2 regions of the Oerskovia paurometabola genome follow, and region 2 is predicted to be linked to the other one. Evidence: predicted binding sites of a transcription regulator. Region 2 holds the regulator's gene; the other holds the start of a gene.
What was found. The regulator LexA, encoded in region 2, represses DNA repair genes until DNA is damaged. The targets are predictions, from matches to a motif close to TCGAACANNTGTTCGA.

Region 1 (14,353 bases), 200 kb from region 2:
GCCTCACGGCCCGCCCCTTCTTCGAGAAGCACGGGTTCGTCGTGGTCGAGGAACGCCAGCCCGTGCTCCGGGGCGTGTCGCTGACCAACTTCAGCATGCGCAAGCCGCTCGTCTGACCGCCTCGCGGTGCATCACCGTCGGTCCGGGCGGTCTCCTTCCAGGTAGCGGGTGCATCCGCGCCCGCCCACCGAAGGAGGGGGCACCATGGCACTCACGACCAGCGCGCTGACACTCATCGGCCGACGGCACCCAGCGATCTTCGACCTGCTGGGCAACCCGTACGGCCCCTTCACCGGTTCCCGAGGGGCCGAGGTCTCCCTCAACCCGCAGCCGCTGCCCCCCGGACCTCCGGACGGGATGCGCACCGGGTTCCACGCGGGCGCCGCGCTCGTCCAGCTCGCGTTCACGGCGCACCACCTGCACGTCGGGTTCGACATCGACGTCGACGACTGGTGCCCCACTCCCCCGCGCCGCCCCAAGCTTCCGCCGTGGCCGGGGCCTCGTCCGCGCCCCTGGCGCTTCGAGGTGGTCGACGAGAGCTGGGGCGTGGACTACGTGCTCGGCCTCGCGGTCTCGCTCGAAGTGTCGACCTCCGCCTGGGAGGGCTTCGCCGGGGCAGACGTCCTGGGCTCGGTCCACGGCAGGGCGCTGGAGATCGGCGCCAAGCAGGGATAGACCGCGACCGGTCGAGATGCGGCTATCTGGGGTTCCTCGGGCAGAACGCCCCCAGTTGGCCGCACCTCGATCGGCCCGCCCGAGCCTTCCAGCGGGACCCTACTGGAAGTCCCGCGAGCGCGAGGCGACCTGCAGCGACAGCGGCGCGAGGTGCTCCGCGAGGAGGTTCGTGGCGCCGTCTGCCCGTTCGAGACGGCCCCGCACCACGAGCGCGGGCGAGGACCGCGCGACCCGCCGGAACCGCTGCCACAGGCCGGGCGTGCAGATGACGTTGAGCAGCCCCGTCTCGTCCTCGATCGACAAGAACGTCACACCTCCGGCGGTCCCGGGGCGCTGGCGGTGGGTCACGACTCCCCCGACCGCGACCCGCCGGCCGGCCTCGTGCACGACCGCCTCGGCGACCGTGATGACCCCTGCCCGGCGCAGCCCGGGGCGCACGTACTGGGTCGGGTAGGAGTCGGTCGAGACGCCCGTGGCCCACACGTCCGCGACCGCGGTCTCGACCTCGCTCATGCCCGGCAGCGTCGGCGCCTCGACCCCGACCGAGACCCCCGGCAGCGTGTCCGGCCCCTCCTGGGCGAGCGCCCCCGCGGCCCACAGCGCCTCGCGCCGGGCCACGCCCAAGGACTCGAGCGCGCCGCCCGTCGCGAGGGCCTCGAGCTGGGTCGTGGTCAGGTCGACGCGCCGCACCAGGTCGCGCAGGTCCGTGAACGGACCGGCTGCGCGCGCCGCGACGACCGCCTCCGCGACCGGGTCCCCCACGCCGCGCACGCTCCCCAGCCCCATGCGCACCGCGAGGGACAGGTCGGGGTGCGGGGCGCCGTCGGGCCGCACGTCCCTGCCCGACGGCGCCCCCGCCCCCCGGCTCGCCGAGGCGGGCAGCCGCTCGACCCCCGCCTTGACGCCCGACGCGTTGACGTCCGGGCGCAACGCCGTGACCCCGTGCCGGCGCGCGTCCGCGACGAGCGACTGCGGCGAGTAGAACCCCATGGGCTGCGCCGCGAGCAGGCCCGCGTAGAACGCGGCCGGGTGGTGCACCTTGAGCCACGCGCTCGCGTACACGAGGTACGCGAACGAGTAGGCGTGCGACTCGGGGAACCCGAAGTCCGCGAACGCCTTGAGCTTGTCGAAGATCTGCTCGGCGACGTCGGGCGCGACCCCGTTCCTCGCCATGCCGTCCAGGAGCCGCCCGTGCAGCGCCTCCATGCGCTCGACCGACCGCTTGGAACCCATCGCGCGGCGCAGCTGGTCCGCCTCGGCCGCGCTGAAGCCCGCGACGTCGATCGCCATCTGCATGAGCTGCTCCTGAAAGAGCGGCACGCCCAGCGTCTTCGCGAGCGACTTCTCCAGCAGCGGGTGCAGGTACTCGACCTTCTCCCGGCCCCGGGCCCGGTTGATGTACGGGTGCACCGAGCCGCCCTGGATGGGACCGGGGCGGATGAGCGCGACCTCGATCACGATGTCGTAGAACGTGCGCGGCTGCAGGCGCGGCAGCGTCGCCATCTGGGCGCGCGACTCGACCTGGAACACCCCGACCGTGTCCGCCGCGCACAGCAGGTCGTACACCGCGGGGTCGTCGTCGGGCAGCGAGTGCAGCTCGAGGCCCAGGCCCTCGTGCTCGGCGATCAGCTCGAACGCGACCCGGATCGCCGTGAGCATCCCCAGGCCCAGCAGGTCGAACTTCACGAGCCCCGCGTCCGCGCAGTCCTCCTTGTCCCACTGCAGGACCGTGCGCCCCTCCATGCGCGCCCACTCGACCGGGCACACCTCGATCACGGGGCGGTCGCACATGACCATGCCGCCCGAGTGGATGCCGAGGTGCCTCGGGAGTCTCAGGAGGCGCTCGGCCAGCTCGAGCACCGGGCCCGGGATCTCGCCCTCCTCGGCGGCCGACGGCGGGCGGCGCGCGGGCACGACGTCGTGCGGGTCGTCGGAGCGCAGCGTCGGGTCAGCGCCCTGGTCCCTGCCGCGCCGGTCGCCCTGGTCCTCGGCCAGCGGGTCGACGACGCGACCCGACAGGTCCGGGGTCCAGTCGGGGTGACCCGTGTGCGGGCGGTCGGGGCGGCGCAGCTGCTCGCGCTGCCGCGGTGCACCGGTCCCCCAGACCTCGGCCGCGCGGGCGTCCTTGGCCGCGGTGCGGGTCACGACGGCGGGCGGCGCGCCAGCGGGCGGCGCGCCGGCGCGCGCCGTGCCCCCTGCCGCAGACACCCGTGCCGCCGCGGACCCGGCCGCCCCAGGACCCGACCCGTGCGCCCCGCGCGCGGCGATCGCCCGGTCGCGGACGGCCCGGTCCGCCGCGGGCGACGACGGGTCGGGCCCGCGCAGCGACCCCCAGCGTTCGATCGACTTGCTCCACGCGTCCTGCTGCCCGACGTCGTGCCCGAGGGCCCGTGCGGCGTCGCGCACCGCAGACTTCGGCCGGTAGGAGATGACGTTGGCGACCTGCGCCGCGTGCGTGCGCCCGAACCGTTCGTACACGTACTGGATGACCTCCTCGCGACGCACCGACTCGATGTCGACGTCGATGTCCGGGGGGCCGTCGCGCTCGGGCGCGAGGAAGCGCTCGAACAGCAGACCGTGCTTGACGGCGTCCACGGCCGTGATGCCGAGCGCGTAGCAGACGGCCGAGTTCGCGGCCGAGCCGCGCCCCTGCGCGAGGATGCCGCGGGCGCGGCAGAACTCGACGAGGTCGTACACGATGAGGAAGTACCCCGGGAAGCCGAGCTGCTCGATGATCGCGAGCTCGTGGTCTATCTGCCGCCACGCACCGGGCTCACGCTCGGCCTCGCGAGGGCCGTAGCGGTCGGTGCCGCCGCGCTCCACGAGCACGCGCAGCCACGACCTCTCGTCGTGACCGGCGGGGACCGGGTACGGCGGCAGCTCGGGGGCCACGAGGCGCAGGTCGAACTGGCACTCGGCACCCAGCTCGGCCGCGGTCGCCACGGCCTGCGGGTGGCGGCGGTGCCGGTCCGCCATCTCGGCCGCCGAACGCAGGTGCGCGGTGGGGGCACCGGGCAGCCAGCCGTCCATGTCGTCGAGCGACGAGCGCGCACGGACGGCCGCGAGCGCCCCCGCGAGGGCCGCGTCGCGGGGGCGCGCGTAGTGCACGTTGCCGGTCGCGACGAGCGGCAGGTGCGCGTCGGCGGCGAGCCCGGCGAGCGCGTCGCACAGGTCGCTGTCGCGGGGGTCGCCCGCGTCGGTGATCTCCACGGCCACGTTGTCGGCGCCGAAGACCTGCACGAGCCGGTCGAGCTCGCGCCGGGCGGCCCGCGGCCCCTCGGTGAGCAGCGCGGAGCGCACGGCCCCCTTGCGACAGCCCGTGAGGACGAGCCACTGGCCGCCCGACTGCTCACCGAGCCGTTCGAGCCGGTAGTCGGCCGCGCCCTTGGTGCCCGTCGCGAGGTGCGCGGTCGCGATCGCGCTCGACAGGTTGCGGTACCCGTCCGGGCCGCGGGCCAGGACGAGCAGGTGGGACGCGCGCGGGTCGGGCACGCCCGTGGGCGCGTCCAGGACGGGGGCCGCGCCGGGGGCGGGCGCGACGGGCAGGTGCAGCTCGGCGCCGAACACGGTCGGCAGGGACACCGCGCGCGCGGCGGTCGCGAAGCGCACGACCCCGTACAGGCCGTCGTGGTCCGTCACGGCGAGCGCGGACAGGCCCAGGTGCGCGGCCTCGGCCGCGAGCTCCTCGGGGTGGCTCGCGCCGTCGAGGAAGCTGAACGCGGAGTGCGCGTGCAGCTCGGCGTAGCGGGGCGGTCTGCGCACCCCGGCGCCCGGCGGGGCTGCCCTAGTCATAGACGGCCTCCACGGTCCAGCGCCCCTGGGCGCTCGCGAGCAGCACGCCGCGTCCGTCGTCGAGCAGGACCTGGAGGTATGCCCGACGGCGCGGCGTCTCGCTCCACCAGCGTTCGGCGAGCGGCCACGGCCCGGCCCAGCCGAGCACACGCCGGCTCGCCCCGGCTCGTGGCGCGAGCCACCGCACGGTCGCGGGTGGTGCGCTCATCGCGAGGCGCACGTCGACGCGGACGGGGGCTCCGGCGTCGTCCAGGACGGCGACGTCCTCCGGGACGTCCAGGACGAGGGCGGGCGCGGGCTCGGGCAGGCGCCCCGGCCACGGCAGGTCCGCGCGCCGCGGCGCGGGGGCCGTGTCCCCCCACGGGGCGAGGTGCACCTGGTCGTGGACGTCGCGCCCGCCCTGCGTGACGACGCTCAGCACGCCGTCCCCGCCCAGGAGGCCCTGGACACGGCCCAGGGCGCGCTGGGCGCGGGCGTCCTCGCCGCTCGACGCGCCCCACAGCCGCGGCTGCTCGGCGCCCGCGGCCACGACCTCCTCCGCGGTGATCGCGAGCCGCACGAGCGGCGAGGGCCGGTCCTCGGCGAGGTCCGGCAGGTCGTCGTGGCTGGTCTGTGCGTGGTCGTCCCGGCGCACCCCCCGACCCTGCCGCTGCCGCTGTCCCAGCGCGACGCGCGACGCCGTGAGCCACCCCTCGAGCTGCCAGCGCACGCGGTCGGTGATGCGGGCCGCGGTGAGCCCGCCCATGGCGCCGTCGTCGCAGCGCCAGGTCCGTTCGAGCTCGCGCCCGTCCTCGGTGCGGGCCGTGATGCGCAGCCGCCCGCACGACGACGAGCGCTCGACGAGCTGGGCGTGCAGATCCTCGGCGAGGCGGCGGGCCGCGAAGGTCGCGACGTCGACGCGCTCGGCGGGCGGGTCGAGCTCGCACTCGACGGCGACGTCCGCCTCGATGCGGCGCCGCGCGGGCGGGCGCAGGTCCTCGCCCTGCGCGAGGCGCTGCGCCCAGGCCCCCAGGTCGCCGAAGCGCGACAGGACGCTCGGGGCGGGCAGCGCGGCGAGGTCCGCGAAGGTCCGCACGCCGAGGCGGCCCAGGAGGTCGACGAGCTGCGCGACGGGCTGGGCGTCGCCCACGACGACGTGCGCGAGCTCGCCCAGCGGGCGCGGGGCCAGGTAGGCCCGGGAGGTCCCTGCGGGCACGACGAGCGAGGACCGCGCGCCCAGCACCGCGGCCAGGATCCCGTCGGCGACGCCGACCTGGCTCTCGTGGCCCGTGTCCGCCGCGACCCGTTCGACGAGCACCTGCGCGAGGCGCTCCTCGGTGCCGTGGTAGCGCGCGGGGCCGCCCGAGGGCAGGAGCAGCAGGCCCGGGCGCGCGACCTCGATGCCCGCGACCACGGTCTCGGCGGCGAGCGCGACGGGCTCGAACTCGCGTGCGTCGCGTGCGTCGTCGGCGTCGAGCAGCGCGAGCTCGGGGCAGCACTCCTGCGCCCGACGGCGTCGCATCCCCCGGCGCACGCCCTGCGCCCGCGCGGTGGCCGAGACCGCGAGGACGCGGCGCCCGTCGTGCGTGGCCGCGGGCACGTGCGCGGGGACCTGGGCCGCGCCCATCGCGGCGACGACGGGCCAGTCCGGCACCCACAGGACCGCGGTGCGGGTGGCCGTGCTCCCGGCGCTCATCCGACGAGCCGGAGGCCGGGCGGGGTCTTCTCGACCTGCCGCGGGTTCTTCACGACGCCTCCGCACAGCGGCAGCTCGACCTGGCGCTCGATGCCGCGCGCGGCGCCGGCCCGCCCGCTGCGCCGAACCGTGAGCCGGCGCCTGCGCAGGTACCCGGCGCCGTGGTCCGTGCCCGACCAGGTGCCCTCGCGGACCGTGAGGACCACGTGCGCCCCGGCCCAGGGTTGCGCCGCGACGAGGAGGTTCCCGCGCTCGCGGGCCCGGGAGGTCAGGCGACGGCGGTCGGTGTCGGTCAGCGCGGCCTGCGGCCCGACCACGACGACGTCGATCCCGTCGAGCAGGGCAGCGACCGCTGCCGCGGCGTCCGGCCCGGGGGACGGGACCAGGGCGACGCGGCCCAGGTCGATCCCTGCCTCGGCGGCCGCGAGGACCCCGAGGCGCGGGAAGCCGACCATCGCGGTCCAGGCCCCCGTGCGCGAGGCCTCGGACAGCAGCGCGAGCAGGAGCGAGGTCGAGCCGTCGACCACCACGGCGGTGCCGCGCTGGAGACCGCCGAACGGGAGCAGGTCGGCCAGCTCGTCGGGGACCGGGAGGAGCTTCTCCTCCCCCGTGCTCCCCGGTGCGCGGCGGGCCGAGAGCTCCGCGCGGCGCAGCACCGACCGGGCCAGGAGCGCCCGCTGGGCGTGCGTGGACCCGGCGGGCTGCACGAGACCGGCGGCCTCTGCCGAGGCGGTGGCCGTCGCGGTGCCGACGCCGCTCAGTGCCTCCCGGAGGGTGTCGTCGACCAGGGTCATGACACCTCCTGCACGCTCGAAAGACATTCGAACAGGTGTTCGAACACTTCCAGTACACGCGCTCCGCGAGGGGGTGTCAACTCGCCCCACCCGGTCGACACCAGGGGTCGATCCGTGGTTGAGAGTTTCACCATCGCGCAACAATCAACCTCGCATACAGGCATTCCGGAAGCCTCAGGCGACACCTCATGGTTGGGCCAGGAAGGGCGGGATATCAACGATGGGTTGCCTCGGACCAGCTGCGGGAGGCGGTGCGCGGACCCTCGACACGCGACCGACTCCTGACGAGAGCACCCCAATTGCCCGGAGCCCACACCCTCACCTCAACCCTGCACCCCCTCTCCCCGCCCTGCTCATGTGAAAGTCTTCACAAGCAGGAAGGATGAGAAGCGTCCCCATCACGCTCCGACGTCCCGTCGGCCGAACAAGGAGAAGCTGTGCACCCCGCACCCACGACCCGGCCCGCACGCCGACGCCACCAGGCGGTAGCCGCCTGCGGTGCGCTCGTCCTGGCCGCCACCGCGCTGGGTGTGAGTGCCTCACCCGCCCAGGCGAGCGACATCACCGCGACCGACGACACCGCCCTCACCGGTTCGGGCGTGCCGGTCACCATCGACGTGCTGACGAACGACCAGGTCGCCGGGGAGGTGGCCTCCGTGCACGTCGGCACCGTCACCGGCGGCGACGCCACCACCGTCGACGTCGGGGACGACTTCCGCATCACCTTCGCCAACGACAACCCCGACTACCCGAACTCGTCCACCGCTCGCGTCTTCAAGACCGCGGAGTTCACCGTGCCGTACACGGTCACGGACACGGACGGCAACACCACCGGCGCCACGCTGACCGTCACCGTGGCCGGCAAGCCGGTGAGCCCGACGATCAGCTCGTGGATCGTCAACGACCCCAGCACGGGCGTGAAGGCGGTCACGAACCTCACCCAGCTCGACCTGCGCACCTACCCGCAGACCAGCGCCACCACCAAGAGCGCCGTCCCGGGCCACGGGGTCACCGTCACCGGTCTCGTCGACGCGGAGCACGCGACGGCGGCACCGATGCCTGGCGGCATCGAGCTGCAGGCGAGCCCGCGGGACTACATCGGCAACGACGTCGTCACCCTGGAGCTCACCGACACGTGGGGCCGCAGCGTGCACCACAAGGCCGGCGTGAGCTGGGTCGAGCGGGCCGCCGTCTCCAGCCTGCGCACCAAGGTGGGCATAGGCCAGAGCGCCCGTGTCGACCTCCGGGAGATCGTGGCGGGCACCAGCTTCGCGAACTTCACCAACGGCTACTTCTCCTCGACGATCACCACGTGGCGCGGCACCCTCACCACCGGTGCGCACGCGCAGGACATCGTCGTGATGCCGAACGCGGGCTTCGTCGGGACCTCGAACGACTCCGTGGGGACACGGTTCACCTGGGCGTACACCCTGGTGAACCCGTGGAAGTTCAGCGGCTCGACGGGCCCCGCCACCGACGCCAGGTACAACACCATGTACATCGACGTCCAGGCGCCGCCGCAGGCGGCAGACGTCGCGGCGTCGACGACCCCAGGGCAGGCGGTGGCGCTGGACCTCCGCACTCCGGCCACGCTGCCCTGGGCAGCCTCGACCTTCGACCTGCGAGACGCTCCCCAGCACGGCAGCGTCTCGGCGACCGGCGACGGCCAGGTCCGCTACACGCCCGACGACGGATTCCCGGCCAGCGAGACCTTCGCCGGGACGGACACCTTCACCTTCGCCTGGATCGACGACCTGGGGCAGGAGTCGCAGGCGCAGGCCAGCGTCACCGTCCACAACCTGCCCACACTGGCCGACCACGCACTGACGACGCCCGCGGGCGTCCCCGTCGGGGTCGACCTGCTGACCGCCTCCTTCGGCGACACCCTGACGATCACGGGCGTCGAGGCACCTCGTGCCGGTTCGGCGGACCTGAGCGGCACCACGGGCACCTACCACCCGCACGAGGGGTTCGTCGGCGAGGACTCGTTCGCCTACCAGGGGGTCGATGCCCACGGTCAGCCCGCGCAGGCCACCGTACGGATCCGGGTGCTCGGCGCACCGGCGATCGCGGACCAGCACCACCGCACGCCGCGCAACACGGCGGTCACCTTCGAACCGGTCCTCCCTGCCTCCGAAGCCGCCTACCAGCCCGAGCTGGTGCTCGACGCCGTCGGCACGCCCCAGCACGGCACCGTCGCGCAGGGCGAGGGCAGCACCCTCGTCTACTCCCCGGACCTCGGCTACCTGGGGCCGGACCAGCTGACCGTCCGCGCTCGTGACGCCTGGGGCCGCACGGCCGAGGCATCGGTCACCATCGAGGTCTACGGCGAGCTCGCGCACACGGCGCCTCCTTCGACCGACACGTCCCCCGGCCTCACCCCGACCGTGCTGAACCCGGGCGCCGGACCGGCCGCGATCCCGAGCGACGGGCAGGCCGTCCCGGGCTCGTCGGCCCCCTCGGACAACCGCCTGGCGTCGACGGGAGCGTCGGTGGCGTCCGTGCTCGCCGTCGGAGGTCTCCTCCTCGGCGCCGGCGTGGCCGGGGTGCTGCTCAGGAACCGCTCTCGCGCGGCCTGACGGCTCGCGTCGGCGGACCACCGCACCGCTCACCCGTCTCCTCTGGCCCCTCCCGGACCCACCGGGCACGATGGACCGATGAACCTCGCCGACCGTCCGATCGCCCCCGACCCCTACTCGCTGCTGCCGCGGGTGCCGCTCTTCACGGTGACGAGCGACGACGTCGTGCAGGGGGAGCCCATGGCCCGCACCCACGCGGCCGAGGGCGACAACCGCTCGCCCGAGCTCGCGTGGAACCACTTCCCCGCGGCCACGCGCTCGTTCCTGGTCAACTGCTTCGACCCCGACGCACCGACCCCGGCGGGGTACTGGCACTGGACCGTCGTCAACCTGCCCGTCGCCACCGTGACCCTCGCGCAGGGCGCAGGCTCCCCCGGTGGCGGCTACCTGCCCCAGGGCGCGTTCCAGACCCGGCACGACGGCGGAGGCCCCGGCTACCTGGGCGCCGCACCGCCGCCCGGGGACCGCCCGCACCGATACGTCTTCGCGGTGCACGCGCTCGACGTCGAGCGGCTCGACGTGACCCCCGCGACGCCCCCGACGGCCGTCGCGATCGCCGCGCTGTTCCACACGATCGCGCGCGCGACCATCACGCCGACCTACCAGGTCCTGGTCACCGCATGAGTCACGGCACGAGCGGACCCGCGACGTTCCCGACCCTGGGCGACCTCGCCTGGGTCCCGGCCACGGACAGGCTCGACCTGCTCGCACCGCCCGTCGCGCAGGCCCTCGCCCGCTGGGCCGCGCTGGACCCGGGCGTCGCGCAGCAGGTCGCGGTCGTGGAGATCGACCCCGACCTCGCGGACACCGCGACGCTCAACGCGGCGCACGACCTGCCCCCGGAAGCCTCGGCGAACTGCGTCCTGGTCGCCGGACGACGCGGGGGCGACGAACGCATCGCGGCAGCGGTCGTGCGCGCCACGACCCGCGCCGACGTGAACTCGCGCGTGCGGTCGCTGCTCGACGTGCGCAAGGCGTCGTTCCTGCCCACGGACCGGGCCGTCGCCGAGTCCGGCATGGAGTACGGCGGGATCACCCCGATCGGGCTCCCGGACGGCTGGCGCGTCCTGCTCGACGCGCGCGTCGCGACCGACGGCGAGCCCGCGCTCGTCGGGAGCGGGCTGCGCCGGTCCAAGCTGCTGCTGCCGGGCGCGCTGCTCGCGCGGCTGCCCGGGGTCGAGCTGGTCGACGGGCTGGGCGTGCCGGTGGGGTGAGCGCGACGGGTCGTCGACCCTCCCGGCGCGGTCTCGCGGCTGTCAGCCCTCGGCGCGCTCTCGCGGCCGTCAGCCCTCGGCGCGGCCCTCGCGCCAGTAGCCCATGAACGCGACCGAGCGGCGGTCGACGCCGCGCTCCGACACGAGGTAGCGGCGCAGGGTCTTGATGACCGACGCCTCCCCCGCGAGCCACGCGTAGAGCTCGGCGCACGCGACGAGCGGCGTGCCGTCCTCGTCCACGGGGACCTCCCAGAGGATGTCCGTGTCGATGTCGACGTCCTCGAGCTCGGCCGCCTCGGCGAGCCCGCCCTGGCGCTGGACGAGCCCGCGGGCCGCGCACGTGAGCGAGTGCGTCGCGCCGCAGACGTTGCGCTCGAGCAGGCGGTCGGCGGCCTCGCGGACCGCGGGGACCAGCAGGTCGCCGTGCGCGCGCCCCTCACGGGCGAGCCACGTGACGTTGACGCCCGCCGGAGCCGTGACGGGCAGGACGTCGCCCTCGTACGGGACCTCGAGGAAGACCTCGCCGACCTCGTCGGCGGGCAGGGAGCCCAGGATCGAGGCGATCGCGGGGACGGCGGTCTCGTCGCCTGCGAGGAGCAGCGCGTGGCTGCGGACGGGACGGGAGAACTCGACGCCGCCGTGCGCACCCGTCCACAGGCCGTTGGGGCCGAGCAGCACGATCTCGCTGCCGGGGCGCGCGGCGAGAGCCCACCGGGACGCGGGCCCCGCGTCGCCGTGCAGGACGAGGTCGATGTCGACCTCGGAGGCCTCGGGGCGCACGGCCCGCACCGTGTAGGTGCGCAGCGGGTTGCGACGTTCCTCGGGCTGCGCGCGCCATGCCGAGTACCACTCGCCCGTGCGGACGAGGTGCTCGTAGCCACCGTCGGGCGCGGGGAAGACGAGCTTGATGCGCTGGTCGAGGCCGTTGTCGGCGAACTCGTGGAGGTCGTGGCCCGTGAAGGTCACGCGCAGGAAGCTCGGCGAGAGCTTCTCGACCCGTCGCACCTGCACGTCGAACATGCGGAACGGGGAGATCTCCTGCGCGGTCACGACACTGGTCTGAGTCACGTAGGCGAGCCTAACCAAACATCGGGGCCGGGTGAACCCCTGAGGCCGAACGTGTGGTCGGGATCACTCTCACGCCTCGCGGCCGCGGCTGCGCCACAGGAGCCACACGAAGTAGGGCGCGCCGATGAGCGCGGTCGTCAGGCCCGCGGGGATCTGGGCGGGCGCGATGACCGTCCGCCCCACGGTGTCGGCGACGCTCACGAGGACGGCCCCGAGCAGCATCGCGACCGGGATCACCCGGCCGTTGCGCGAACCGACGAGGGCGCGGGCCGCGTGCGGGGCGACGAGCCCCACGAACCCCACGACCCCGACCGCGCACACCGCGGCGGCCGTCAGGCACGCGCTGGCCCCCAGGAGCAGCAGGCGCGTGCGGTCCAGGCGCAGGCCCAGGACGCGCGGGGTGTCCTCGTCGAGCGCCAGGACGTCCATCTCGCGCCGGTGGAGCACCGCGACGGGCACGACCACGAGCAGCGCCAGGACGACCGGGATCAGGTGGTCGAAGGTCCGTCCGTACGTGGACCCCGACAACCAGGTGAGCGCGACGTTGAGGTTCCAGGGCGCGACGACCACGATCACGAGCGTCGTCAGAGCCGTGGCGCCCGTGCTCATGCCGATGCCGATGAGCACGAGCCGGTCCGAGCTCAGCCCGCCCCGGTACGCGAGGCGATAGACGATCGCGAACGTGCCCAGCGCGCCGACGACGGCGGCGAGGGACATGCCCATGATGCCGACGCCAGGAACAAGCAGCACGACCCCGACGGCGCCCAGCCCCGCGCCCGCCGTCACGCCGAGCAGGCCGGGCTCGGCCAGCGGGTTGCGGCACACGGCCTGCACGACCGTCCCGGCCAGGCCCAGCGCAGCCCCCGCGAGGATCGCGGCGAGCACGCGCGGGACGCGCTGGTCGAGCACGAAGCTCACCTGCTTGCCCGCCCGGTCGGCGGCCCAGTTGAGGACGTCGCCCGTGAGCAGCAGCCTGTCGCCCAGCAGGAGCGCGGCGACCGTGGCCGCGACCAGGAGCGCGACGAGGACGGTCACCACGACCAGGGCACGGCGGGCGCCGCGCGGTCGGACGTGCGCGGCGCGGGTCCCGGCGGCGGGACCGGAGTCCTTGAGCCGGCGCGCGAGCCACACGAGCACCACGGCACCGAACACGGTCGTGATGACGCCCGTCGGGACGGCCACGCCGTAGGTGCCGGGCAGGACGAGGCGCAGCAGGACGTCGGCGCCGAGGACCACGATCATGCCCGCGATCCCCGCCAGCGGGATGAGCACGCGGTGCCGGTTGAGCCCGGGGACCTTGCGGGCCACGAGGCGCACGACCACGGGGGCGCACAGGCCGACGAAGCCGACCGGGCCCGCGACCGTGACGGCCGTGGCGGAGAGCAGCACCGCGAGCAGGATGGTCACGACGCGCGTCGCGCGCACGTCGATCCCGAGGACCGTCGCGGTGTCGTCGCCGAGCGCCAGCAGGTCCAGGCGGTGGGCCACGAGGAGCAGCCCGCCGAGGCCGACGACCACGAGCGGGGCCGCGAGCACGACCTGCGACGTGCCGGACTGGACGATCGAGCCGCTCCCCCACGCGAACAGCCCCATGGTCTCCTGCTGGAACAGCACGAGCAGCACGGTCGTCAGGGAGTGCAGCGCGAGCGTGATGGCCGAGCCCGCGAGGATGAGCCGGGTCGGCCCGGCGGCCCCGCCGCGGGCCAGGACGAGCACGAGGCCCGAGGCCGCGAGCCCGCCGACGAGCGCGAGCGTCCCCGAGAGGTAGAACGGCAGGGTCACGCCGATCACGGCCGCCCCCACGACCGCGACGTACGCGCCCGCGTTGACCGCGAGCGTGTCGGGCGAGGCGAGCGGGTTGCGGGCCACGGACTGCAGCGCGGCTCCCGCCGCGCCGAGCGAGACGCCCACGAGGAGGCCCGCGAGCAGGCGCGGAAGGCGCGAGGCGAGCAGCACGGCCGCGGCGGTCCGGTCGGCGTCGGCGTCGCCGCCGCCGGTCACGAGGCGCAGCAGGTCGCCGAGCCCGACGTCGGCCGTCCCCTGCGTGAGGTGGACCGCGGCCAGCACCAGGACTGCGAGGATCCCGACGACGAACGCCGAGGCGACCGTCAGACGGAACCGGAGGCGCGAGCGCCCCGGGGGAAGCGGCGGGGCGAGGAGACCGGTGGTGTCGTCCGGGACCTCGTGCCGGGCCGTCGAGAGTCCCCCCGGGGCGCTCGTGCTCACTGGGTCAGAGCCGCGACGAGCGCGTCGACGTAGGCGTTCGCGGACGCGGGCCCGCCGAACATCCAGATGCCGTCGGGGATGCGGTGCACGTCACCGGCCACGACGAACGGGAGCTGCTCCCAGATCGCGTTGCCCGCCAGGCCCTCGGCGAACGGGTCGGCCTCGGAGTCGCTCGCGGCGTAGACGAACTGGACGTCGCTCAGCGCCGTCAGGCCCTCGACGTCGGTCTGTGCGAGCCCGTAGTCGGGGTCGCCCTCGCCGGTCCACGCGTTCGCCAGGCCGAGCTCGGCGCCGACCGCGCCGAGGAACGAGCCGGGCGTGTACATGCGC
Region 2 (14,353 bases):
AGGCCGCGGGCGGCAACGGCTTCATGCAGGTCTCGGCCAACCACGCCGCGCTGCTGCTCGCGCAGGGCGCCGGACGGCTCATCCGGTCGACGGCCGATCGAGGCGTCGTCGCGGTCCTCGACCCGCGTCTGGCGACCGCTCGCTACGGCTCCTACCTCACGAAGTCGATGCCGGACTTCTGGACCACGACGGACCGACGTGTCGTCCTCTCTGCGCTCGAGCGCCTGTCCGCCCTAGGCTGAGACCTGGTAGTCCACGCGACGGACGTCGTGACGCTCGTGCAGCGACCGACGTCCGGTGCTCAACGTCCAGGAGGCACAGTGCCCGCCCGTACCACCAAGCTCGCGATCGTCGGCGCAGGTTCCGTCGGATCGACCCTCGCCTACGCGGCGCTCATGCGTGGAGCCGCTCACACCGTGAGCCTGCTCGACATCAACCGGACCAAGGTCGAGGCCGAGGTCCTCGACCTCCAGCACGGCATCCAGTTCATGCCCATGGCCAAGGTCGAGGGCTCCGACGACGTGGCGGTGTGCTCCGACGCGGACGTCGTGGTCTTCACCGCCGGGGCCAAGCAGAAGCCCGGGCAGACACGGCTGGACCTCGCCGAGGCGACGATCTCCCTCGTGCGCAAGATCCTGCCCGGCCTCGTCGAGGTGGCGCCCAACGCCGTCTACATCATGGTGACCAACCCGGTCGACGTGGTCACGTACGCGGCCCTCAAGTACTCGGGACTGCCGCCGAACCAGCTCTTCGGGAGCGGCACGGTCCTGGACTCCTCGAGGCTGCGGTTCCTCGTCGCGCAGCACTGCGGCGTCGCGGTCCAGAACGTGCACGCGTACATCGCCGGAGAGCACGGGGACAGCGAGATCCCGCTCTGGAGCTCGGCGACGATCAGCGGGGTGCCGCTGCTCGAGTGGCAGGGGCTCAAGGGCCGGGGACCGCTCACGGCCGAGGTGCGCGAGGACATCGCGCACGAGGTCGTGCAGTCGGCCTACCGCATCATCGAGGGCAAGGGCGCCACGAACTACGCCGTCGCGCTCGCCGCGACCCGCATCATCGAGGCCGTCCTCGACGACGAGCACCGGGTCCTGCCGGTGTCCTCGCTCCTCGAGGACTTCCACGGGATCAGCGACGTCTGCCTCTCCGTCCCCTCGCTGCTCGAGCGGCGTGGCTGCGGTGAGCGGATCGAGGTCCCGCTGTCGGACCACGAGCTCGCGGGCCTCCGGGCGTCCGCGGACTCGGTGCGCGCCGTCGCCAAGAGCTTCGGACTGTAGTCGTCCCCTCGGTGCCCGTGACGGGCGCCGGGCACGACGAAGGGGACGGCCCACCGGGCCGTCCCCTTCGTCGTGCTGAGCGCCGGTCCCTGGGGGCCGGCGGGACGCTGTGCTCAGAGGCTCCGCAGGACCGAGACGACCCGGCCGAGGATCTGGGCGTCGTCCCCCGAGATGGGCCGGTACGCCGCGTTGTGCGGCATGAGCCACACGTGCTTGTCGATGCGCTTGAACGTCTTGACGGTCGCCTCGCCGTCGATCATCGCGGCGACGATCTCGCCGTTCTCGGCGACGGGCTGGCGACGGACCACGACCCAGTCGCCGTCGCAGATCGCGGCGTCGATCATCGAGTCACCGGCCACGCGCAGCAGGAAGAGCTCGCCGTCGCCGACGAGCTGGCGGGGGAGGGGGAACACGTCCTCGACGACCTGCTCGGCCAGGATGGGACCACCGGCGGCGATGCGTCCCACGACGGGGACGTACGACGGCGTGGGGCGCTCGGGTGAGTCCTCGGTCGTGTCGATGCCCTCGACGCGCGGGAACGCGCTGCCGGGAAGCGCTGCGATGGACCGCGCGTCGTCGTGCTGGACGACCTCGATCGCGCGGGGGCGGTTGGGGTCGCGACGCAGGTAGCCCTTGCGCTCGAGCGTCGTGAGCTGGTGCTTGACGCTCGACGGGCTCGTCAGGCCGACGGCCTCGCCGATCTCGCGCATGCTCGGCGGGTAGCCCCGCTGGTCGACCGACGCGCGGATCGTCTCGAGCACGAGCCGCTGGCGCGGTGTGAGACCGTCCCCGCCCGTCGTGCCGTCGGGCAGCTCGTGCACCTTCGCGAGCCTGCCCGTGGTGTCGGCCACCCGTCCCGCCATCGTCGTCTCCGCCCTGCTCGGCCGTCTCGGTCCCTGTCCTGCGGAGGGGCGCCGCGAGCGGCACCGGCTCCTGAGCGTGGCCGCGGCGATCTCGTCAGCCCGGGGGCGGGACGTCCCACCCCCAGGCGTCCGACATATCGGACGACCAGTACTCGAACAGCGTAGGTCACGCGGCGACACGAATCAAACACATGTTCGAGCATGTCTCGACATCGGCGCCCGACGGTGATAGAAATCGTACAGATGTTCGACGAACAGGTGTTCGAACCGACCGGGGAAGGCGGTTCGGGCGCCACGGACGAAGGAGTGGCTATGAGTGCGATCACCGCGATGGGCGCGACGGACGGGTGGCGTGTCGAGCGTCGTCCTCAGGGGCAGGCCGAGGCTCCGCTGCGGCTGACCACGCGAGGCCGTGTCGTCCTGGTACTGCTCGTCGCGACGGTCCTCGCCCTCGGGGCCCTGTGGGGCGCCCGTGCGGTGGCGTCCGGCCCCGGCGAGCCGGTCGAGGTCCGGATCCACGTCGTCGAGGCGGGGGAGACCTTGTGGCAGCACGCGTCCGCCCTGGCATCGGGCGGCCGGGACGTGCGAGACGTGATGGCGGAGCTCGCCGAGCTCAACAACCTCTCGTCGACCGGGCTCCAGGTCGGGCAGCAGCTCCTGCTGCCGGTCGACCCCAACTTCGCGCGCTGACCGGTCGAGGGTTCCGTGCCGCTCAGGCGTCGGCAGCCCTTCGGCCCGGGGTGATTCTGCCCTCGCTGTGAGGACCCGTGCCCGGAGGGCTTGCGCAATCGCATTAGGTTCCCCTAAGTTAGTGCTGCCTCACCAACCCGGCTGGGGGGTCGGTCGGTGAGGAGGAGGCGCGCCAGCGCGTCTCCGCAGTTGCGTCGACGTTCGCGAGGCGAGTCGCGAACGTGAGATGGGGACGGGGGCGTCCCGACGGAGGTGGCCGATCATCGGCCACCTCCGTTCTCATGTGTGCTGACCGGCGTGTGGAACGCGTCGCGCTGTCTCGTCGTGGCGGGGCGTCTTGCGCCTCGTCAGGGTCGAGACATAGGTTCGGGACGCACCGTCCGTGGCGACCGCCACGGAGCACTCGCGCAGACCCACAGGAGTACCGCCTCATGCACTGTCCGTTCTGTCGGCACGCGGACTCCCGGGTCGTCGACTCGCGGACCTCCGACGACGGTGCCTCGATCCGTCGTCGCAGACAGTGCCCTGCCTGCAACCGCCGCTTCACGACGATCGAGACGGCGAGCCTGTCGGTCGTCAAGCGCTCTGGAGTGACCGAGCCGTTCAGCCGGGAGAAGATCGTGACCGGCGTGCGCAAGGCCTGCCAAGGGCGTCCGGTCAACGAGGACGACCTGGCGGTCCTCGCGCAGAAGGTCGAGGAGTCGCTCCGGGCCGGTGGTAGCGCGGAGCTGGACGCGTACGAGATCGGGCTGGCCATCCTCGGTCCCCTGCGGGAGCTCGACGAGGTCGCCTACCTGCGGTTCGCGAGCGTCTACCAGGCGTTCGACTCGCTCGAGGACTTCGAGTCGGCGATCAACTCCCTCCGGGCCGAGCGTGAGGAGCGCGAGGCGGCGTTCGGCGGTGCCGGGTCCGAGGCCGGCGCGTCGGACGACGAGCCTGCGGCCGACGTGGTCCCGGATCGCGCCTGATCCCTCGCTCGGGACCAGCAAGCGGTCGCGAGGGCCCTGCTAGAGGTCGCTCGAGCGCGCCGCCCAGATGTTGATGCCGGTGTCCAGAGGTCGACGGCTCCCGTCGGGCGTGAGCTCGGTCGTCACGGCGTCGATCGCCGTGAGCTCGTCGGTCGTGAAGGGCGGCGCGTCGAGGGCCGAGAGGTTGTCGTCGACCTGCGCCGTGGTCCGGGCCCCGACGAGGACCGACGTGACACGCGGGTCGCGCAGCGTCCAGGCGACCGCCGTCCGGGCGAGCGGCTCACCGCGGCCGGCCGCGACGTCGCGCAGCGCGCGGATCCGGGCCAGGTTCTCCGGGGCGAGGTGCTCGGGCCGCAGCGACGCCGAGCGAGCCGCGCGCGAGTCGGACGGTACGCCGTCGAGGTACCGGTCCGAGAGCATGCCCTGGGCCAGCGGCGAGAAGACGATCAGTCCGGTGCCCGAGTCGCCGGCGACGTCGAGCAGGCTGCGTCCGCTCGCGTCGGGCACCTCGATCCACCGGTTCAGCATCGAGTACGACGGCTGGTGCAGCACCAGGGGCAGGCCGAGGTCGTCGGCGACCGCGAGGGCCTCGGTCGTACGCCTCGCCGAGTACGAGGAGACGGCCGCGTACGTGGCCCGGCCCGAGGACACCGCCGTGGCGAGTGCACCGATCGTCTCCTCGAGCGGCGTGGTGGGATCGAACCGGTGGGAGTAGAAGACGTCCACGTGGTCGGTGCCGAGTCGGCGCAGCGACGCGTCGAGCGACGACAGCAGGTACTTGCGCGAACCGCCCTCGCCGTAGGGCCCTGGCCCCATGCGGTAGCCCGCCTTGGTCGAGATCAGGAGCTCGTCGCGATGCCCTCGGAGATCCGAGGCCAGCAGGCGCCCGAAGGCAGCCTCTGCGGACCCGGGCGGCGGCCCGTAGTTGTTCGCGAGGTCGAAGTGCACGACCCCCCGCTCGTGGGCGTGCAGGACCAGCTCGCGCTGCGCGGAGAAGGGCGTCGGCTCCCCGAAGTTCTGCCAGAGGCCGAGGGAGAGGCGGGGCAGGACGAGGCCGGAGCGTCCGGCACGGGCGAAGGGCATCCCGGAGCCCGGCTCCGGCGCTTTGTGCGACATGTCTCGACCGTACCCGGTGGTATTCGCTGGCGTTACCTCGCCGGGTGCGACAGGCTGGGGCACGGGAGCGCCCGACGGCGCGCCTGATCCACCGAGAGAAGGAGGCCCGCCGATGACGACGTCCAAGGACGAGACACCCGCGACCACGCCCAGCGAGGACGCCAAGGCGAAGTTCCGCGAGGCGCTCGACCGTAAGAACGCCGCGAGCCACCGCACTGCGGACGGCGGCTCGAACACGGGCTCCGTCCACGGGTCGGAGACCGTCGGACCTGTGCAGCGCACGTTCCGCCGCAAGTCCGGCTGAGTGGCGGCCGGGAACCTGCGAGGTTCCCCCGCACCTGCACGACATGAGGAAGGGGACCAGCCCGGCGGGCTGGTCCCCTTCCTCATGTCGTGCGGGATGCGGTCAGGACAGCACGCGCAGCTTGACGGTCGCGTCCATGGCCTGCAGCTCGTCGATGGCCGCGGGCAGGAGCTCTGCGCCGACGTCGGTCACCACGTAGCCGAGCTCGCCACGCGTCGCGAGCATCTGGCCCTCGATGTTCGTGCCGTGCTCGGCGAGGACCGCGTTCACGGCCGCGAGCACGCCCGGGGTGTTGCGGTGCAGGTGGGCGATCCGGCTGACGCCCGTGCTCTGCTCGAGCGCGAGGTTCGGCATGTTGACGCTGAGGGTCGTCGACCCGGTCGCGAGGTAGTCGCGGAGCTTCCCGGCGACGAACTGGCCGATGGACTCCTGCGCCTCCTCGGTCGAGCCGCCGATGTGCGGGGTGAGGATGACGTTCGGCAGGCCGCGCAGCTCCGAGTCGAAGTGGTCGCCGCGCTTCTTGGGCTCCTCGGGGAACACGTCGATGGCTGCGCCCGACAGGTGCCCGGAGAGGATCGCCTCGCGCAGCGCGACGGTGTCGACGACGAAGCCGCGCGAGAGATTGAGCAGGATCGAGCCCTGGCGCATGCGCGAGAGCTGCTTCTCGCCGAACAGGCCGGCGTTGCCACCGCGCCCGTCGACGTGGAGCGTGACGACGTCGGCCGTCTCGAGGAGCTCGTCGAGGCTGTCCATGCGGCGCGCGTTGCCCAGGGCGAGCTTCTCGGCCGTGTCGTAGAAGACGACCGACATGCCCAGCGCCTCGGCGACCACCGAGAGCTGCGTGCCGATGTTGCCGTACCCGATGATGCCCAGGGTGCGGCCGCGGACCTCGTGGGCGCCCTCGGCGGACTTGTCCCAGATGCCCTCGTGCAGCGCGCGGTCGCGCTCGGTCAGGCGGCGGGTCAGCGCGATGATCTCGGCGAGCGCGATCTCGACGACCGAGCGCGTGTTCGAGAACGGCGCGTTGAAGGTCGCGACGCCGTGCGACGCCGCGGCCTTGAGGTCGATCTGGTTGGTCCCGATGCAGAACGCGCCGATCGCGATCAGGTCCGGGGAGGACTCGATCACGCGGGCCGTGACGTTGGTCTTGGACCGGATACCGAGGATGTTCACACCCTCGAGGGCCTCGATCAGCTCGGACTCGTCCATGGCCCCGGTGCGCACGGTCACGTCGATACCGGCGGACTCGAGGATCGAGGTGGCGAGGGGGTGCAGGTTTTCAAGGAGGAGGGCGCGTAGCACGTGTCTATGGTGCGCCGAGTTGGTGCGAGCACCAAACGAGTCTTGTCCCTCGGACGACGCGATCTCCTCCGGTCAGTCGGCGAAGCCCTGGGGGAGGGGGCGTGAGTGCACCACCACGAGCCGCTGCGTCGGGCGGGTCATCGCGACGTAGAGCTCGGACGCCCCGGAGGTCGCCGCGAGGACGTCGGCGGGCTCCAGCAGGACGACCGCATCGAACTCGAGCCCCTTGGCCTGGGTCGGGCTCAGGACCGTGAGCGCGGCTCCCAGGGCGCCCTCGACCTCGGCCGCGGAGCCGGTGAGCAACGGGTCGGTCAGGTGGACGCGGGTCAGGTGCTCGCGCACGTCCGTCAGCCGGTGCGCCGGCGCGACGACCGCGACCCGGCCTGCGCCGTCGGGCCCGACGAACTCCGCCAGGGCCGACCGGACCCGGGCGGCCACCTCGGCCAGCGGGTCCTCCCCGCCCGCTACGGGGGACAGGACGAGCGCCCCCGGGACGTCGCGTGCCGAGGTGAGCGAGGACGTCGGGAGACGGTGGGCCGCGGCGAACCGCTGTGCGGTGTCGGCGATCTGCGTGGGTGTGCGGTAGTTGACCGTGAGGGTCGCGAGGCGCCACGAGCTGCGCAGCAACGGGTCGAGCATGCTCGCCCACGACCGTGCTCCCGCGAGCGAGGACGTCTGGGCGACGTCGCCGACGATGGTCATCGACCGGGTGGGGCAGCGCCGCACCAGGGCCCGCCACGCCATCGCGGACAGCTCCTGCGCCTCGTCGACCACGACGTGCGCGTAGGTCCACGTGCGGTCCTGGGCCGCGCGCTCGGCCGTGGTCAGGCGAGAACCGCCCCCGGCGAACCGGTCGGCGAGGATCTCCGCACCGACGATCCCGCCGCCGGCACCGGACGACTCGAGGACCTGCCGTGCGTAGTCGAGGCTGGCCGCCCGTTCGGCCGCCTCGGCCTTGGCCTGGGCGCGCGCGGCCTGGTCGTCCTCGCCCAGGAGCTCCGCGGCCTCGTCGAGGAGCGGCACGTCCGCCGGGGTCCACGGGGAGCCCTTGGGGCGCACCAGCGCCGCACGGTCCGCGCGCGACATGTCGGGCGCGGCCTCGGCGAGGCGGTGCGGCTTGACGAACAGGTCCTCGATCAGGCGTTCGGGCGTCAGGGGCATCCAGGCGAGGTTGAGCGCGATCCGGATCTCTCGCTGGCGCCGCAGGTCGTCGATCACCTCGGCCCGCTCCTCGGGCGCGACCGGCCCGCCGAGCTCCGCGAGGTACTGGTCCGCGAGCCGACCCAGCATCTCGCGCACGAACGGGACGCGCGCGAGGTTGTGCGGCTTGTGCGTGCGGTGGGCCTTCGCGATCGCGTCGCGCACGTCGGAGCGGCGGATCACGAGATCGTGGCCGTCGATACGCAGGTGCTGGTCCGCGGCGGGCACGCGCTGGCGTGCGCGGACCGCGCGCTGCACGACCTTGGCCCACGACGCGCGCCCCTTGATCCGGGCGACCTCGGGCGACTCCTCCCCGTCCGCGACGAGCCCCGGCAGGAGCTCGGAGATGGTCGTGCTCACGACGCCCGTCTCACCGAGCGAGGGCAGGACCTGGTCGATGTAGTGCAGGAAGGACAGGCTCGGCCCGACGAGGAGCACGCCCGAGCGTTCGAGCAGGCGGCGGTGGGCGTACAGCAGGTAGGCCGCCCGGTGCAGCGCCACGGCCGTCTTGCCCGTCCCGGGGCCGCCCTGGACCACGAGCGCCCCGGCGAGCTCCGAGCGGATGATCGCGTCCTGCTCGGCCTGGATCGTGGCGACGATGTCGCCCATGCGGCTCGTGCGCCCGGCCGCCATGGCCGCGAGCAGCGCGCCCTCGCCCGAGAGGTTCGAGTCGGCCGCGGCGCCCGAGGAGAGGTCGAGGACCTCGTCCTCGACGCCCGTGACCGAGCGCCCCTTGGTCACGAGGTGGCGACGGCGACGAACGCCGTCCGGGTGGGCCGCCGTCGCGCGGTAGAACGACTGCGCGGCAGGTGCGCGCCAGTCCGTGAGGATCGACGCGTGGTCCTCGTCGGACAGGCCGATGCGCCCGACGTACCGGGTCGCGCCGTCGTCCAGGTCGAGACGACCGAACGCGAGCCGGTCCTCGACCGCCTCGAGCTGGGCGAGCCGGTCCTCGTAGAGGGTCGCGAAGGCGTCGCGCTCGCTGCGGTTCTGCGGAGAACCCGAGGGGCCCGACCGGCGCACGCCGGCGAGCCGTGAGCGGGTCGAGGCACGCAGCTCGTCGAGACGGGCGTAGAGCGTGTCGACGACGACCTGCTCCCTGCTGATCTCGTGCCGACGGTCCGGCGTCGGGGCGTCCCGCTCCGGCCGGACCTGCTCGTCGGTGGTCGGCGCCCCGCTCGTCCGGTCGCTCGTCTCGCGCACGCTGTTCCGTCCTGTCGTCTCGTCCCTCGCGGTCCGCTCGCGCACCCCGCGACGCAGCCGTCCATTATTGCCGATCCAGGGCGCCCCGGTCGCCATCGACGTCGTGCGTGGACACGCTCTCCCGCGACGCCCGGGACCGTGCGGCGGGGACCCCGCCTCCCAGCACGAGACGCCCGCGTCCTCTACGATCGGGAACCATGGCGACTGTCGGAGGCGCGCGTCGTGGTGACTGAGCCCTTGTCGCCCCGTCCGGAGGGAGGGGCTCCGGGTGTCCTGTCCCCGGAGGACCTCCTGCGCGTCCTGCTGGTCGAGGACGACGACGGGGACGCGATCCTCGTCGAAGAGCTCCTCGACGACGCCCGGGTCAAGGTCGAGCTGCACCGCGCACGGAGCCTCGACGTGGCCCTCGAGATGCTGCGCCTGCACGACGTGCACTGCGTCCTGCTCGACCTCGGTCTCCCGGACGCCGTCGGGCTCTCCGCCGTCGAGCGGCTCCAGTCCCGTCAGGACCCGCCCGCGCTGGTCGTGCTCACCGGGCACACCGGGATCGACCTCGGGGTCCAGGCCGTCGCGGCGGGCGCGGACGACTACCTGGTCAAGGGAGAGGTGGACGGCGACCTCCTGGGGCGCTCGGTCCGCTACGCCGTCCAGCGCCGTCGCTCCAAGGAGCAGCAGCGCGCGCTCTACCGCAGCGAGGTGCGCGCGGCCGAGACCGCCCGGCTCGAGCACGCCCTGCTGCCCAAGCCGCTCGTGACCGACGAGTCGATCGCCGTGATGGTGGGCTACATCCCCGGCGGCAACGGCCTGCTGGGCGGAGACTTCTACGACGCCGTGGAGCGCCCCGACGGACGGGTCCTGTGCCTGATCGGGGACGTCGCGGGGCACGGCCCGGACGAGGCGGCGCTCGGCGCGACCCTGCGCACCGCGTGGCGCACCCTCGTCCTGTCGGACGTCGACCCTGCCGAGATCCTTCCCCTCGTCGAACGGGTCCTGATCCCCGAGCGAGCCAGGCCCGAGGTCTTCGTGACCCTCTGCCAGGTCGTCATCTCGCCGGACCGCACCGGCGTGGACCTCTTCCTCGCGGGACACATGTCCCCGCTGCTCCTGCAGGACTCCTGCACGGAGCTTCCGACGACCTCGCGCGGCCGGGCGCTCGGCATCCCCGTCACGGGCGGGTGGCGCGCCGAGCGCGTCCCGCTCGAGGCTCCCTGGGCGCTCATGCTCTACACCGACGGCCTGATCGAGGCGACCCTCGCCGAGGACGCACAGGCCACCACGGGCGCGGGGACCGACGCGCCCCCCGTCGGGGGCACGCCCGGGCGTCGGGAACGCCTCGGCGTCCACGGTCTCGTCGCGGCCGTCGACACCGAGCTCGCGCACGGCGGGGAGGGACTCGTCGAGAGGCTCTTCCGACGGGTGCGAACCCTGCACGGCGGGCCCCTCGCGGACGATGCCGCGGTGCTCGTGATCGGATGGGGCGGCCCGGACCAGGACACGCGGGGCGAGCGGACCGCGACGCTCGCCGACTCCGACGAGTGGTCGCAGTGAGCGGACCGACCTCGACCGGACCGGTCGACGCGCCCGGGACCGCGCCCCTCGACGCTCCGGCACCGGAGAGGCCCGCGCCCGACGGGCCCGCGCCCGAGGGGCCCGCGCCCGACGGGCCCGCGCCCGAGGGGCCCGCGCCCGAGGCGCGGGACGAGGCGACCACCACCGAACCTCCCTCGGGTCCGTCGCTGCGGCGCCGGCTCGGCCGGCTCCTCGCGCTCGCCGCCGCGATCCTCCTCGCGGTGGTCTGCCTCTCGGTCGTCGCCCTGGTCAACGTCGTGCGCTACCAGGACGAGGTCACGAACCCGTACTTCACCGCCGTCACGCAGGCCGACAGCGCGTACGTGACCCTGATCGACGCCGAGTCCTCGGTCCGGGGCTACCTGGCCACGCGTACCGCCCTGAGCCTCGAGGCCTTCGAACGCTCGCTCGAGAACGAAGGAGCCGGCGCGATCCACGACGACCTCACGGCCGAGCGCGTCACGAGGTCGCCGCAGGTCGCGACGGCGCTCGACCACGCGACCCGAGCCGTCCAGGACTGGTCGTCCGGGTACGCGGTACCGATGGTCGAGAAGGTGCGGCAGGACGGCCCGGACGCGGTCACGACCGACGAACGGCTCGAGGGTGCCCGACTCTTCGAGCAGGCCCGCACCGCGACGCGGGAGTACATCTCGGTGCTGCGCGAGGTCCGGGAGGAGAAGGTCCGATCCCTCGAGATCTGGACGCAGGTGCTGTTCGGCTCGGTCGTCGTGCTCGTCGTCGCCGCGATCCTCGTCGGGGGGTTCCTCTGGAGCGTGCTCAAGCGCTGGATCACCGACCCCGTCACGACGCTCGCCCACCAGGTCCGCGTCGTGAGCGACGGGAACCTGCGCCAACCCGTCGCCGTCCAGGCACCGGGAGAGATCGGGGCGCTCGCGGTCGACGTCGAGCACATGCGCCGAGAGCTCGTGAGCCAGGTCGCGGAGATCCGCTCGTCGCACGAGGAGGTCGAGCACTCGCACGAGATGCTCGCGGCGCAGGCGCAGGAGCTGGCGCGCTCCAACCGCGACCTGGAGCAGTTCGCGTACGTGGCCTCGCACGACCTGCAGGAGCCGTTGCGCAAGGTCGCGTCGTTCACCCAGCTGCTGCAGAAGCGGTACGGGGGGCAGCTCGACGACCGCGCCGACCAGTACATCGAGTTCGCGGTCGACGGCGCGAAGCGCATGCAGCGCCTCATCCAGGACCTGCTGGGTTTCTCGCGCGTCGGGCGCACGGGGACCGAGAGGGGGCCCGTGGACCTCGAGAAGTCCTTCGCCGTGGTGCTCTCCGACCTCGAGGAGAAGATCGCGACGACCGGCACGAGCGTGACCCACGACCCCCTGCCCACGGTGCGCGGGGAGCGGGCGCTGCTCGAACAGCTCTTCGTCAACCTCGTCGGCAACGCGATCAAGTTCCGGGACCCCGAGCGTCCCCCCGTGGTGCACGTCGCGGTCCGCTCGCTCGACACCGCCTGGGAGTTCGCGGTGTCCGACAACGGCATCGGCATCGACGCGCAGTACGCGGAACGGGTCTTCGTGATCTTCCAGCGCCTGCACCCCAAGGACGTCTACGAGGGGACCGGGATCGGTCTGGCACTGTGCAAGCGGATCGTCGAGTACCACGGGGGCAGGATCTGGATCGAGCAGACCCCGGGAGGCGGCACGACGGTCCGGTTCACGATCGCGCACCAGTACGACCCGGTCGGGGCCGCCCCGTCCGCGCCGTCGGCGGGGTGAGGACCGACCGCGTCGCTCGCCCGTCGGCGCGCGCAGCCGCGCCCGGACGTCTCGCGTCGACTAGGCTCACGGCGTGGCTCCGGAGGACCGGGGCCCGACGACGAGGAACGGCGCGGTGGACGACATGAGCAACGGGCACAAGGTGATCGACGTCCTGCTGGTCGAGGACGACCCCGGTGACGTGCTCATGACGCGTGAGGCCTTCGAGGACCACAAGGTCACCAACCGTCTCTCGGTCGTCAGCGACGGCGTGAGCGCGATGGCGTTCCTGCGCAAGGAGGGGGAGTACGCCGACGCCCCGACGCCCGACCTGAACCTGCCGCGCATGGACGGTCGCGAGGTGCTCGGCGAGCTCAAGTCCGACCCTGCGCTGCGGCAGATCCCGGTGGTCGTGCTGACGACGTCGGAGGCCGAGGAGGACGTCGTGCGGTCGTACTCGCTGCACGCCAACGCCTACGTGACCAAGCCGGTCGACTTCGACCGGTTCATCGACGTCGTGCGTCAGATCGACGACTTCTTCGTCACGGTCGTCCGGCTGCCCGCTCGCTGAGCGCGCCCCGCGGTCGCGCGCCGGGGTGCCCGGCCCGTACGAGAGAGCGCCCAGGCCAGCGTGCCGGGAAGCATCGGGCGGCCCCCGGTGTTGTCGTGATCGAACCGCCCGAGAACCGTGCCGGCACCGCCCGGCCGACGACCTGGGCGGGCGAGGACGACGACGGAGGAGCATCTGGTGTTGGACCCACGAGAGATCTACGAGGTGGACGAGGCCGCTGTGGCGCGCGTCCTGCCTGCGGCGACGGGGGCGCAGGGAGAGGCTGCCGTCCGTGCGACGGGCCCGGTCATGCTGCACTCGGTCCGCGGGTTCGTGGACGCGGGGACGGCCGGCGAGCTCGCGGTCGAGCACCTGCTCGAGGAGTTCGAGGTCACGCGGTTGGTCACGTTCGACGTGGACCAGCTCCTGGACTACCGCTCGAAGCGCGTGACGATGGTGTTCGACGCTGACCGGTGGGCGTCGTACGACGAGCCGTTCCTCGCGATCGACCACCTGCGGGACGCCGAGGGCACGGGCTTCCTGCTCCTGCACGGCATGGAGCCGGACCTGCAGTGGGAGCGCGTGGTCGCCGCGCTGCGCGAGCTGGTGAACCGCTTCGACGTGTCGCTCGTCGTGGGCTTCCACGGCATCCCCATGGGCATCCCGCACACGCGTCCGCTGTCGGTGACGGCGCACGCGACGCGCCGCGAGCTCATCGAGGACCACACGTCGTGGTTCGGCACGGTCAAGGTCCCGGGCTCGCTGGCTTCGCTGCTCGAGCTGCGCCTGGGCGAGTCGGGGCACGACGCGATGGGTTTCACGGTGCACGTGCCGCACTATCTCGCCCAGTCGCCGTTCCCGCCCGCGGCCGTGGTGGCGCTCGAGAACGTCCAGCGGTCGACCGGCCTGGACCTGCGGGTCGCGGCTCTCACGGCGGGCGCCCAGGAGGCGGTGGCCGAGGTCGAGCGGCAGATGGCCGAGTCGGAGGAGGTCACGGCGGTCGTGCGCGCGCTCGAGGAGCAGTACGACGCGTTCGCGCGCTCGGTGGGCCGCACGAGCCTGCTCGCAGAGTCGGCTCCCATTCCGACTGCTGACGAGCTCGGGGCCGAGTTCGAACGTTTCCTTGCCCAGCAGACGGGGGAGTGACGTCCGCTCGCGGAGGTTCTGCGGAGGTTGTGCGGACGAATCACGGTATTTCGTCGGCGCTTGACGTGGCGAACTTCACCTTCACCGTGCAAAACTAAGTCTCGTTGCAGTGACGTGCTCGAGACATGCCTTCGCGTGAACCGGTATCGGCGCAGCAGGATCCCGGTCCGCCGAGGTCGTGCCAGTCCAACCGGCGGTCGCCACGACCGGACCTCGCGGAGCGCGTCGCGGGTCCGCGTGGCTGCGGCTCGATGAACGGACGAAGGGTTCGTTCGCGGATGTCCCCGCATGGACAGAAGGTACGAGGAACAGCATGGCGCAGGGTTCTGTGAAGTGGTTCAACGCTGAGAAGGGCTACGGGTTCATCGCCCAGGACGGCGGCGGCGCCGACGTCTTCGTCCACTACTCCGCGATCGAGGCCCAGGGCTACCGGTCGCTCGAAGAGGCTCAGCGGGT

Region 1: a site for LexA is predicted at 6,964-6,979, ahead of imuA' (DnaE2-dependent mutagenesis accessory factor ImuA'). Genes of this name have one in related genera too.

Annotation. Positions count from the first base shown of each region.
Region 1 is NZ_JAFBBV010000001.1:2,115,568-2,129,920, reverse strand. Features, by position in the region: gene JOD48_RS09515 (GNAT family N-acetyltransferase) at 1-116, shown strand, start outside; gene JOD48_RS09510 (hypothetical protein) at 205-675, shown strand; gene JOD48_RS09505 (error-prone DNA polymerase) at 775-4,467, opposite strand; gene JOD48_RS09500 (DNA polymerase Y family protein) at 4,460-6,142, opposite strand; gene imuA' (DnaE2-dependent mutagenesis accessory factor ImuA') at 6,139-6,936, opposite strand; gene JOD48_RS20140 (Ig-like domain-containing protein) at 7,374-9,515, shown strand; gene JOD48_RS09485 (YbhB/YbcL family Raf kinase inhibitor-like protein) at 9,594-10,139, shown strand; gene JOD48_RS09480 (YbaK/EbsC family protein) at 10,136-10,729, shown strand; gene JOD48_RS09475 (siderophore-interacting protein) at 10,799-11,797, opposite strand; gene JOD48_RS09470 (iron ABC transporter permease) at 11,867-14,023, opposite strand; gene JOD48_RS09465 (ABC transporter substrate-binding protein) at 14,020-14,353, opposite strand, start outside.
Region 2 is NZ_JAFBBV010000001.1:1,918,084-1,932,436, forward strand. Features, by position in the region: gene JOD48_RS08575 (ATP-dependent DNA helicase) at 1-242, shown strand, start outside; gene JOD48_RS08580 (L-lactate dehydrogenase) at 321-1,274, shown strand; gene lexA (transcriptional repressor LexA) at 1,388-2,137, opposite strand; gene JOD48_RS08590 (LysM peptidoglycan-binding domain-containing protein) at 2,450-2,827, shown strand; gene nrdR (transcriptional regulator NrdR) at 3,259-3,795, shown strand; gene JOD48_RS08600 (aldo/keto reductase) at 3,835-4,911, opposite strand; gene JOD48_RS08605 (DUF5302 domain-containing protein) at 5,024-5,215, shown strand; gene serA (phosphoglycerate dehydrogenase) at 5,318-6,517, opposite strand; gene JOD48_RS08615 (HelD family protein) at 6,590-8,824, opposite strand; gene JOD48_RS08620 (PP2C family protein-serine/threonine phosphatase) at 9,143-10,468, shown strand; gene JOD48_RS08625 (sensor histidine kinase) at 10,465-12,222, shown strand; gene JOD48_RS08630 (response regulator) at 12,347-12,772, shown strand; gene JOD48_RS08635 (proteasome assembly chaperone family protein) at 12,950-13,897, shown strand; gene JOD48_RS08640 (cold-shock protein) at 14,211-14,353, shown strand, end outside.